Regions from separate parts of the Salipaludibacillus agaradhaerens genome, predicted to be linked through region 3. Evidence: riboswitches for the same ligand, from Rfam matches in the RefSeq annotation. Region 3 holds a riboswitch; each other region holds the start of a gene.
What was found. A riboswitch is a leader RNA that binds a small molecule or an ion and turns the genes downstream of it on or off. The one in region 3 is predicted to bind thiamine pyrophosphate.
Positions count from the first base shown of each region.

Region 1: it holds a riboswitch for thiamine pyrophosphate, as region 3 does, so the genes downstream of both, thiC (phosphomethylpyrimidine synthase ThiC) here and thiM (hydroxyethylthiazole kinase) in region 3, are expected to answer to the same signal.
Region 2: it holds a riboswitch for thiamine pyrophosphate, as region 3 does, so the genes downstream of both, thiW (energy coupling factor transporter S component ThiW) here and thiM (hydroxyethylthiazole kinase) in region 3, are expected to answer to the same signal.
Region 4: it holds a riboswitch for thiamine pyrophosphate, as region 3 does, so the genes downstream of both, BK581_RS05250 (thiazole synthase) here and thiM (hydroxyethylthiazole kinase) in region 3, are expected to answer to the same signal.

Region 1 covers NZ_KV917378.1:2,564,608-2,567,768, reverse strand. The annotation lists gene thiC (phosphomethylpyrimidine synthase ThiC) at 1-1,255, opposite strand, end outside; TPP riboswitch at 1,399-1,513, opposite strand; gene BK581_RS11940 (hypothetical protein) at 2,195-2,620, opposite strand; gene BK581_RS11935 (voltage-gated chloride channel family protein) at 2,596-3,161, opposite strand, start outside.
Region 2 covers NZ_KV917378.1:2,248,232-2,251,392, forward strand. The annotation lists gene BK581_RS10500 (GyrI-like domain-containing protein) at 402-881, opposite strand; TPP riboswitch at 1,178-1,290, shown strand; gene thiW (energy coupling factor transporter S component ThiW) at 1,396-1,890, shown strand; gene BK581_RS10510 (WD40/YVTN/BNR-like repeat-containing protein) at 2,219-3,124, shown strand; gene BK581_RS10515 (flavodoxin) at 3,148-3,161, shown strand, end outside.
Region 3 covers NZ_KV917378.1:1,619,228-1,622,388, forward strand. The annotation lists gene BK581_RS07785 (nitric oxide synthase oxygenase) at 1-964, opposite strand, end outside; TPP riboswitch at 1,054-1,157, shown strand; gene thiM (hydroxyethylthiazole kinase) at 1,237-2,034, shown strand; gene thiD (bifunctional hydroxymethylpyrimidine kinase/phosphomethylpyrimidine kinase) at 2,047-2,877, shown strand; gene thiE (thiamine phosphate synthase) at 2,874-3,161, shown strand, end outside.
Region 4 covers NZ_KV917378.1:1,090,391-1,093,551, forward strand. The annotation lists gene thiH (2-iminoacetate synthase ThiH) at 1-276, opposite strand, end outside; gene BK581_RS05250 (thiazole synthase) at 525-1,298, opposite strand; TPP riboswitch at 1,383-1,488, opposite strand; gene BK581_RS05255 (HPr family phosphocarrier protein) at 1,523-1,765, opposite strand; gene BK581_RS05265 (NUDIX hydrolase) at 2,216-2,845, shown strand; gene BK581_RS05270 (YrhC family protein) at 2,988-3,161, opposite strand, start outside.

The sequences.
Region 1 (3,161 bases), 950 kb from region 3:
CTTCTTCACATACCTCTAGTTGTTTATCTATATTTTCTTTTATAAGATGCATCGGCACGTGCCCAGGTCCTTCTACCATCACTTGTACATCATGTTCCCAAGCGATCTTGGTTAGTTCCCCAAGAGTTTCTAGCTCTGCAAATTGAGCTTCATCGTTTGCGTCTGCAATTGAGCCAGGGCGTAAGCCATCACCTAAAGAAAAAGCCACATCATACGTTTTCATAATCTCACAGATGTCTTCAAAATGAGTATATAAGAAACTTTCTTTATGATGATAGAGGCACCATTGCGCCATGATCGATCCACCTCTCGATACAATCCCTGTTAAACGCTTTGCTGTGAGAGGCACATATCTTAAAAGAACGCCAGCATGAATAGTGAAGTAATCCACACCTTGTTCTGCTTGTTCGATGAGTGTATCACGATAAATCTCCCATGTTAGGTCTTCCGCAATTCCATTCACTTTTTCAAGTGCTTGATAAATAGGTACCGTACCAACTGGGACAGCGGAATTACGAATAATCCATTCCCGTGTCGTATGAATGTTTTTTCCTGTTGAAAGGTCCATAATAGTATCAGCCCCCCAACGGGTCGCCCAAGTCATTTTTTCCACCTCTTCTTCAATAGATGAAGAAACAGCTGAATTACCAATATTCGCATTAATTTTAACATGGAAATGTCGGCCTATGATCATAGGCTCTGTCTCTGGATGGTTGATATTAGAAGGAATAATCGCTCGCCCTCTTGCTACTTCATCACGAACAAATTCAGGTTTCATATTTTCTCTTATTGCGATGAACGCCATTTCAGGTGTAATAATCCCTTTTTTAGCATAATGAAGTTGTGTGACATTTCGGCTTTTTTTTGCACGTAACGGCTTTCTTTTCAAACCAGGAAATACGTTACGATGTGCACGAGGATCATGTCCATCTTGATAGCCATTGTCTTGGGGCTTTATCTCTCGCCCTTCATATTCCTCTACATCATTTCTTTCTCGAATCCATTTGCTTCTAAGCGTAGGGAGACCTTTTGTTATATCAACGGCATAATGACTATCTGTATAGGGGCCGCTTGTGTCATAAACACGAACTGGCGGATTTTCTTCTTCCCCAAAGCTACCAGTAGTCGGGCTTAACGCAATTTCACGCATCGGTACTTTCATATCAGGTCTACAACCTTCTACATATACTTTTTTACTCCCTGAAAAGCTAGACATGATGGCAATGTTTTGTTCATTGAATGAAGATGTTGACATTGATTCAATCTCTCCCTTTTAAAAAATGTAGTAAGGGACGAGACCAAGAACATATCGAGTGGGACATGCCATAAAACAACATAAAAAAGCCGAATCCATAAAAGTAGACCCGGCTTTATATGTAGAAGTTAATTCATAAAAAAAGATGAGCTTTCTAACTTCCCCACGCTGGTATGATCCAGATCAGGTCCAAAGGGTCAAGAAACTTTAACGCGTTTCTGTCTCAGCCCAACTCATTGGACTCCCCTAGTTATTTCAATTGAATTTGTTTCAAGAATACATCAACTTCCATAAAAATGAAAGGGTTTTAAAAAAGTTAAAAGTAAACATTGAGTTATCCTCATAACGCTTTAAATGGCACGACTTTCTTTGAATCGTCCTTTCAACGCGAGTGGGCAGGAAGCTAGAGGTTATTTTGACGGTGAGAGCGCCTGTGGTAAGACTTGCTTTGACATATCGCTGAACCTTGAACAGGCAAGGCGCCATATTAAGACATCATACATCTGGTAGTAACTGAGTGAGGCAATTTCATCATGATGTTTAAAATACAACAGCACGTATAAATTGGAATAAATTTTCTTTAGTATGAGGGTGATAATTAGTGGGGCTTTCGTTCTCATCTCTATTTTGTGCCTGAGGTTAAAGACGGTTAGTTGTGATAAAAAAGGACAGAACATAAGACGACTCCCTAAGGATTAAGTGCAGTCTGAAGTGAAAGTCACAGCCATTATTGCAACTTTGGTCAATGTTTGCAGAGAGCCTTTTCATGATCAGACTCAACATTCAACAAACAAGTATACTCAAATATCTTGTGAGTTTAACTTCTCTGTTTCTTTTAGTGATATATATAGTTCCTGTCGATCAGGTTAACGATTTAGGGGAAGAAAAACAACGAAGCTATACAATAAGAATGTATCTTATGTATAGCTCTTCATAATTTTATGTTGCTACTGATTTTTCCTGTTTCCAAGTGTATTTGAAATTACAAGGCTTAAAAAGCTTAGGATTAATAAATTCAACTTTGTCCAATTCACCTGAGAACTCTTCAATAGAAAAATCTATTCGGAGTATTTTGCTTTTATTAATACATGTTTTGGCTTCCTTTTTTGAAATCATAACCCAACTATTTGTAGCTATATTGTAGGAGCTGTGAGCGAGAAGTAACTCTCCACTTATCAGTTGTAACTCAAGATGATAAGTTCCAGTCTTTGTAATAGGTAATAGCATAGAAGAGTTTCCTTTTAACTGTCCCTTTAAAGTTGACTCTCCTTGTTCTTTTCCTATAAGTATAGGTTTCCTAAGGAAAAAAAATATAAGGGAAATAGAAAGAAATGCAGAAATTAAGAAGTATATTTTCGTGACCATCCTACACCCTCCTTTAACTTAGGCGATTTTGGTAAATGACCTAGTGAACTTTCTTCATGATGTTCAAGAGAATGACATTTAGCTACTCCAACTCGTTGCGAGGTGTATATACCTGTATGTCCAGAAAACATATAACTGATGGCACAGGCCGTGAATAGATAGACCGCAGCCTCTGCTCCAAATAACTCAATTCCCATAATAAAACATGCCAAAGGTGTATTGGTAGCTCCTGCGAAAACAGCGATAAATCCTAATCCGGCAAGTAAAGGTGTAGGTACACCAAGAAAGCTAGATAGCGTGTTTCCTAGAGTAGCACCAATCGTAAACAGGGGGGTAACTTCACCACCTTGGAATCCTGCCCCAAGAGTAATTGTTGTTAATAACATTTTCCAGAAGAATGCAAGCGGTGAAACGTCTCCTTCAAATGATTCGTGAATTAATGGAAGGCTTAACCCAGTATAATCTCTAGTACCTAATATTAGAACAATAGTGACAACGATAGCCCCACCTACAAAACTTTTCATCATTGGGTTTTTGAAAT
Region 2 (3,161 bases), 630 kb from region 3:
TCTAATTGTTCCCAATTGTATCGAAATTTCTGAAAATATGCAACTCTTTTTCAAAAAATAATGCATCAATGATTTCCCACACAATTCGACTCTTTCTTCCATCCCTTTTTAATTGCTTCCTATTCGAAACACGTACACGCCTTTTTTTCATAACCGTCTTTCATTAATTAAGAGACGGCTCAATAAAGAATTTTCAGCTGCATGATGCCATGAAGCCTTTCGCCTCATTGCCTCTTAACACGTTGCTGATCCTCCGAGGGGCCCATCTTTCACCACAGCCTTTTCTTAAATACAATCATGTGATAGATGATTTATTATGGTTCGCCTGTTCGTGTTAAATATTCACTCAAAAAAACTAGGAGATTGCTTTGACAACCTCCTAGTTTTACGAATGATAGGTCTTACCTGGCAACTGGGATATGAATCTCAAAGATCGGTTCATCAACTAATATTTTTTCGGCGTTATGAAGCTCAATCTTCAGGGGAATGTCATCAAAAGCGTCTATGTCTTCAGGCTTCAATGGCGTCAGACCTCTTTCTATTAACTCTTCTTTAATTTCCTTATACGTCTCACTAATATCTTTATCTTTTCGATGTTTATAAATAAGGTAATCACCTTCAGGAATAATCCGATATGTCATGCCACGGGGCACATCTGTGCCATTATCTACTTCCCAGCCACCGATGTACGTAAAACCATCTCTCCTGTCATGGGTAGACACTCCGATAAATTCATGGGGATTTACTTTTCCTTTGATGTCTTCTATTCGTTGTTTAGCTTCATTGATAACTGGGTGTATCTTTCCTTCAGCTGCTTCCTCAAATGTCCCTGCCCACTCTAACCCGATAATCAATCTCTCACGCATACCTCTTATTTTCATTTTCAATCCCTCCTACCAGTTTATAATAATTGTCGTTTATTCTTAATGTCTTATTCTTTGTTGTGATACCGCCCCTGTATAATGGGGGCTTGTCAGACTCTCTTTCCCGCTAGTTTTCTCTTCTACACTTTGTATTTTATCTTGTTTTCTCTCATAACACACGTACTTATTCTTAAATATGATGATTACTGCCTATGTATCAATCCCATTACTCAAGTATGATCTCAACAATATAGGGACTAAATTCTCTCTTTAATTGACTTTTAAGAGACGTTTGATACAATCTAAGAAACTAGATGAACTACTAGGGGTGTCCATAAATTTTGGACTGAGAGAAAGGTAAAAACCTTTTAACCCTCATGAACCTGATCTGGCTCATACCAGCGTAGGAAAGTAGTCACGTAACAGTAAACACGCATGTTTATGTGACCAGAGCCAGGTTCTTTCATCGTCATGAGAGGACTTGGTTTTTTTAGTCCTTTCATCAATTTAATTTTAGGGAGAGGCTCAACACATGACACGAACTTACAAATTAACATTAATGGCTATGTTGATCGCCATCGGACTAGTGGGAGCTATGTTTATATGGTTTCCTGCTGGTGTAGCGCGAGCATTTCCTGTCCAGCACGCTGTGAACGTCATCGCCGCTGTCCTTTTAGGACCTGGACCAGCCGTCTTGATTGCATTTGCTATTGGGCTATTACGAAACCTCTTAGGGATAGGGACATTGCTTGCTTTTCCGGGAGGAATGGTAGGGGCCTTATTAGCTGGCATCGCCTACCGGACTTTTAAGCATAAAGGTGCTGCTGCTCTAGGAGAAGTAATCGGAACAGCTTTCATTGGCTCACTTTTAGCTGTCCCTATCGCCCATATATTCTTAGGTCAAGCTGCCGGTGTATTCTTTTTCGTCCCTGGCTTCTTTGTATCCAGTATTTCTGGCGCTTTATTAGCATGGATTATCCTCTCACGTGTCCCCTCTCACAAATTACCTCACTCCTTTAAAAAATAACCTTATATTACTCTCATAAAGCTAAGCTTCAATCAGTGGGATTTTCCCTTCATCCCCCACTGATTGTTAGTTTAACTTTATGGACCTTTAGGGGCAGTTTATCCCCACCTTTTCTTAAGTTTTCAGGTGGGGGGTTTACTGCCCCTTTAGAGTGGGATAGAAAGTCCTGTAGGCAACAGGGCTTTTTATATGTATTTTCTTGCCAAGTACCGACAAATAAAAGGTGTCCCCATTACACATGAAAGACAATTACAAAAAAACATTGACAATGATAATCATTCTCAATAAAATCAATACTAGGCTAGTTATTTGAGATGAGGTGACCTTATTGCGTTTGTCTGACTGTTTTGAAGGGGCTACGGCGGTTGTTAGCGGGACAAACAGCGACTATTTCCTTGCTGTTTCCGATGGCATTTTACACATTACGAAAGAAGGCATTCATGAGAAAGCATGTGATGTAAAAGAGCGCATTTTAGATTTAACATCACGTGATCATATTATTGCCGGCTCTGGTGATGCTGGGAGATTTATTATTAGTTTAGACGCAGGACGTACATGGTCACATAAAAAACTTCCTACCTCGGCTTCTGCTTGGAGTATATGTATAAACTCAGCACACATGATCGTCACACACAGCAATTATCAACTTTATCTATCATTCGACTACGGTGACACATGGCAGACATATCAACCCTTCCAGCTCCTCGGCCAAGATCAACCAGCGATCCGCTCCATTTGCATTGATGGATCAACGCTTTACCTGGGCACAAAAATCCATTCCCGTTACGGGGGCGTATGGTCTGTTAATTTAACGAATCATCACGTAAAGCGACTCAAACATGATAGACGTATGATTGCCTCACTACTAAAGCGTGATAACACGCTCATATGTGCTGCTGGTACTTGCCGAAAAAATTTAGGAAGCGTTGATTTTGCCCAACTAGCATCACAAAACACCTCTAGCATAACTTGGAAAACGTGCCACGCTACAGTAAAAGAAGCATGTTATTTAGACCTTTCTGAACACAACGGGTACCTTTACACGACTACTTCCCACGATAAACAAGGCTTAAGCCACGTGGCGAGAGTCTATCTTTCTGAGCAGAAAATAGTACCATGTACACGGATTCACGGCCACGGTTGGCGTGTTACAAATCACGAGGATCGCTTTCTCGTAGCAGGGCTTTATGAATCATTATTTTCAACGTCTTACATGCCCCAGCATGTTCATTAAATTTCTAAAGGAGTTGTTTACTAATGTCCAAAGTATT
Region 3 (3,161 bases):
TTCCTGTAAGGGGTCTACCGCTCGCTTTCTCACGCTTTTCAAATTGCTTGAACTGCTCAGCAGCCGTGTGATGATCGACGATACTGACACCTTTTTTTTGAAAGGAATGCAGCACGGCACGATTTAACTCTACTAATGCTTTGTCTTTCCATAACGATGAAGCCTTTGTCATATCAAACTCTAATTTCTCAGCCACGATAGGTAATAAATTATATCTTTGTTCATCAGCAAAGTTCCTCGCGCCGATTTCAGTCCCCATATACCAGCCGTTGAATGGCACTGTTGGATATTCGATCCCACCAATTTCAACCATCATGTCAGTAATAGCTGGCACGGCGTACCATTCTAACTGTAAGTCATTTAATTTATCTGTATCCGGGTGACTAATCGGCACTCGAAGTACCTCGTCCTCAGACAAATCACGCCATCTCACACTGCCATCACCCAATTTAATCACCAGTGGCAGAACATCAAAAGCTGATCCCTCTCCACGCCATCCTAGTGATTCGCATAAAGCTGTGAATGACTGCGACGCTGGATCACCTATTATATGTGGTCCGGCCTCATAACCTGCATAACGAACAAGCTGATGGTTGAGTATTCTCACAGGCTCTTCACCGTGTTTTCTTGGTGCAAAAAAGGTCATCATTGGTTTGATTTTACCACCGTTAGTTGCTAAGTGTAGATGTGTCGTTAATTCGTTAAAAACCGCTTCTTCGTCAGTACACAAACGGGCATCACGTACAGTAAGTGTATGCCAAAACAGACGACCGATACACTTATTAGCGTTTCGCCACGCCATTTTAGCCCCATGCTCTAGCTCTGTAAACGTATGTTCATAAAAATTCGTCTCTTGAATGTCTTGTTTTATCGTCATAAGACGCTCTTCTATTTTGTCCTCCATTCCTAACTCTTGATAGCATGTCCGAACAAACGCTTCCGCTTTTTTGAATAAATTTGTCATGATTGCCCTCACTTTTGTTATACTTTCTCAATTTTTTTGTTCCTCTAATTATTATTATGATAGTATAGAGATGATAGAAAAAACAATAGTTTAACCACTAGGGGTGCCTTCGGGCTGAGATAAGCGATTGCTTAATCCCTTTGAACCTGATCTGGAACAGCATGCCAGCGTAGGAAAGTGGAACGACTCTTTTCACCTTTCGTTCTGCGCGAACGGTTTTTTATGTTTCATTTTACTTCTAAAAGATGTAAAATAAGGAAAGGGGTTAGAAGATGTTACCTGTTAATGAATTACGAAACATTATTCAAGAAAAATCTCCGCTTATCCACAACATTACAAATGTGGTGGTAACAAATTTCACAGCAAATGGCCTTTATGCCCTCGGTGCCAGTCCTGTTATGGCATATGCTGAAGAAGAAGTAGCCGATATGGCCAGTGTGTCACAAGCGTTAGTCATTAATATTGGCACGTTAACTAAACCGGTTGTTAATGCCATGCTACTTGCTGGTAAAGCAGCAAATAAAGCGGGCGTTCCTATTATCCTTGATCCAGTAGGTGCTGGGGCGACACCTTATCGAACAGAAACGGTCCAACGATTATTAAACGAGCTTGATATTACGCTTATACGGGGTAATGCTAGCGAAATTGCTAACCTTTCAGACGAGAATGTCAAAATGAAAGGCGTCGATTCTACTGCTGAAGTAACTGATGCGGCTGAGATTGCAAAAAATGTTGCATTAAAATGGAAAACCGTGACGGCACTTACCGGAAAAACAGATGTCATTACCGATGGTCACATAACGTACACCGTTGAAAATGGTCATGCTCTTCAATCCAAAATTACGGGAGCTGGTTGTTTATTAAGTGCTGTCACAGGTGCTTTTATCGCTGTCCATGATAATGTCGTCGAAGCTGCCGCCGCTGCCATTGGCTTTTATGGGGTAGCCGCTGAACATGCTGCAACACGTCGTGACAATATGGGGCCTGGCCATTTTCAAATGCACTTTCTCGACGCCCTTTATGACTTAAAACCAGAAGATATTGAGCAACTCATCTCGATTCATTCTTAGGAGGACAACATAATGTTACCTAAAGCTCTTACGATTGCCGGCTCTGATAGCGGAGGCGGAGCGGGTATTCAAGCGGACCTTAAAACCTTTCAGGAACTTGACGTGTTTGGTATGAGTGCGATTACTGCCATTACCGCACAAAACAGTCAAGGTGTCAGCGGGGTGTATCCTGTCCCACCCGAAGGTATCTCGCAACAGATTACAGCTGTGGCGGATGATATTGGTGCTGATGCGGTTAAAACCGGCATGTTATTTGACGAACCGACGATTAAAATCGTTGCTGAAAAAGCCGCTAATTATAATTGGACAAATTTAGTTATTGATCCTGTCATGGTATCTACATCAGGAGCGAAACTTCTCCAAGACGATGCCATTGAGGCACTTAAAACACAACTATTTCCGTTAGCAACAATTATTACGCCAAACATTCCTGAAGCTTCAGAAATTACTGGTCGCTCCTTAACCACTTTGGAACAACGAAAAGAAGCAGCCAGAATGATGTACGAGATGGGAGCTCGTGCCGTATTAATTAAAGGCGGTCATCATCTTGATGAAACTAAAATTGTTGACCTCTTGTATGATGGAACGACTTATGTTTACTTATCAGTTCCACGACTCAACACCCGTCATACCCACGGGACTGGCTGTACATATGCCGCCGCAATTACAGCTCATTTAGCTAAAGGTCTCCCTTTAATAGACGCTGTTAAAGAAGCGAAGACATTTATCCATGTAGCGATTAAACATGGTTTTGCTGTTGGCAAAGGGCCTGGCCCGACGAATCACGCTGCCCCACGTTTCTACAATGAACCATTACATGAATTGGAGGTGATCACTGAATGAGCGTGTACACACAAGATGACGTCAATTCTCGCTTACGTCTTTATTTCATTTGCGGTAGCACGAATGTGAATCGTCCACTTCCAACAATTTTACGAGAAGCGATTTCAGGTGGTATTACAATGTTTCAATTTCGCGAAAAAGGTACAAACAGTCTGACTGGGGACAAAAAACTGGCATTAGCCTGTGAATTACAAGCGATTTGCCAAGAACATCACATCCCCTTTATTATTAATGACGATGTAGCATTGGCTATTAAGCTTAATGCAGATGGCATCCATGTGGGA
Region 4 (3,161 bases), 530 kb from region 3:
ACTACAATATTTACAAATATTCACACAGTAGTCAGACAAATATAATGGTTGAAAAAGCAACATCGTTTTACCAAAATGCTGAACAGTTAACTGATGTGCTTTCTGAGCCATAACTTCTAAGTACGCTTCTGCCGCAGGAGACAGAAGTTTTAAAAAATCATGTTCATCTATTCTTGATTTAGTTAAAATCGTCTCAATCTCACTGGGAGATATTGATGCGAGATGATCAGCGATAGGCAACCCTTTTAAGTGTTGTAGTTTGTCATAAAAACTCACAATATGTCTCCTCTCTCCTGTTTTTTAAGAGCCATTTTCACAATACATACCACTAAATGTTTTTCGCCATTAGCTCTTCAGACAGTCAGCTGATCCTTCGGGGCATCATCTTTTACTGGATGCCTTTTTAGAGTGTGTGCAGAGACGATATAGCACGTTAGGCTTGTTCACGTTAAGATTTCAATTCTGCCGTTCATATAGCTTAATCTCATATTTGCCTCTTCATTTTTACAGGGAGCGATAATTTTTTAATCTAAAAACCCTGTTAATGGTGACGAAGCTTGAGCTTTTAAAGAGGTAGAGCCAAAACCTGATAAATAGCTTATCCTCCCTGCTTTAACTGCTAAATCAAATGCTCGCGCCATCTGAACTGGATCACCTGCTGTAGCAATTGCCGTATTAACAAGAACAGCATCAGCTCCCATTTCCATCGCCTCTGCAGCTTCTGATGGCTTTCCAATACCTGCATCCACAATAATTGGTACTGACAATTCATCAATCATCATTTGGATCATCTCTTTCATACGGAGTCCTCTATTGGACCCTATTGGTGATCCTAAGGGCATAACAACTTCGGCTCCCGCTTCTATCATTCTCTTACCTGCCATCAAATCAGGACTCATATAGGGTAGGACCACAAATCCCTCCTTTACTAAAGTATCTGTCGCCTTTAACGTCTCCTGGTTATCAGGTAATAAATATTTCTGATCTGAAATGACCTCAATCTTCACCCAATTTCCTAAGCCAGAAGCTCTCGCAAGCCTTGCGATTCTTATTGCTTCTTCCGCAGTTCGAGCACCTGACGTATTAGGCATCAGTATGATATTATCTGGTATTAATCTAACGATATCCTCTTCCTCGTTTTCAAAATTCACCCGTCTCATTGCTACAGTTACAACTTGAGTAGCTGCATGCTTAATCGCTTCCTCCATAACACGATGATCCCCATACTTGCCCGTGCCTAGAAACAAACGATTCTTAAGTTTTTTTCCACCAATAATTAGCGTGTCTTCATTCGTCATCGTTATATCACCATCCTTAATTTACTGCATTAAAAAAAGCGCCCTTGCAAAAAGGTGCGCTTAAATAAACATTAAACTCTTAAACTAACGTCTATTAAGCTTCCCTCCGCTGGTATTACCCATTTCAGGTTCAAAGAGTTGGAAAAATTCCTCTCAGCCGTCCTGTAGAACGGCACCCCTAGCTAGTAAATCTATTCATTTAAGTATGGAAAAAAAAATAAGTTCTACTGTTCAAAAAGATCTTCTTCAGTGATTCTTTTTAGAAATTGACTACTTTCTGACTCGTCCATCTCTAAATCAATTTCTTGTCCCGGCTGGAGAGACAATGCCAAAACACCTAAAAGACTTTTTGCATCAATCACCCAGTGATCTTTTTTTATAATAACCTTTCCGGAGACTTGACTGGCTTGGTTGACAAAAAAGCTTGCAGACTCAGCAAAAATAGGCTTTTTAACTGTTAACTTCATCCTTACACCTCCGTTCTGTTCTGCTCACATTATATCCAAAATTTGCCCAGATGCCAAGTGGAATTTTCCAATTGTATCTAATATTTAACCCTTTCTCAGCTAAAGTTTGATATGATGACATTAATAAGTCCATATGTATGAGGAATTTTTCTGTTATAACTTTTATTCCCACCCAGTGACTGACAAATATAAACATCGCTCCTTCATTCATGAGATTTCTTACACTTTCCTTGATAAGCGATAATAACGCAGTTTTCCTCTCCTATCATAAAACGAACCTTTAATCAGTGGGTGTATTGGTTCTTTCCCCACCAATTTGTAGTTGAGTCAATCAGGACTCTAGCGGCCGTTAGCTACCGCTAAATATATTTATCTCCCCTCTCATTTTTGAAGCGGGGGTTTTACGGACGATTATCTCTGATAAATTGAATGAAAGGATGACTTATCAACATGGAACTCATGCCTCAATCATTAAGAGAACATTTTAGACAAAAGAAAGCAAAGTTATTAGACATGAATAATTTTGTTTCAGCTGCTATTACAGTACCATTTATCGAACGGGACAATGAACTACATCTTGTATTTCAAATTCGATCACAACATGTTTCTCAGCCAGGGGAAATTTGTTTTCCTGGGGGAAAAGTAGAAGAGGGTGATACCTCTCTCAAGGAAACCGCTGTGAGAGAGTTAACCGAAGAATTAGGAATAGAAGAAAATAATGTGAGTATAATGGGGGAACTTGACTATATCGTCACACCTTTTAAATTAATCGTTTATCCTTTTTCAGGTATTATCTCTTCAGAAGCAACCTTCCAAGTGAGTAAAAAAGAGGTGGAAGATATTATTATAGCACCTGTAAGTGAATTACTAGTATTACCACGAGAAGAACATTATATAAGATTAAGTTTAAAGCCTGATAACAGCTTTCCTTATCATCTTATTCCAGAAGGAGAAAATTACAAATGGCGCACAGGTTACGTTACAGAACACTTTTATAACTATAATGGCCATATCATTTGGGGGTTGACTGCGAGAATTTTAACACATGTACTTGACGAGATAAAAGAAGCTAATACGTAACTAACTATATCCTAAACGGTAGCAATCAACTAAATTATTTACTGACTCAAAAAAGCATTTCGTACAATGGATTAAAAACTATGAAAACGAGTCTATCCTTTATGAAGGATAAACTCGTGGTAGGATCTATCTATTTATTAAGCTAGTCCTCTTCCTTCAAGAGCAACTGTTGCGTTTTAACTGCTACACCATGTAGGGAAACCGATAAGACTAACAATCCACCTACAGCTGCTAACAGCCAACCTTGTGACATTACTGCTTGTTTGGGCAAAACAGTACCGATCATCAAAAAACCAGAAAGGGCAATTAATATAAA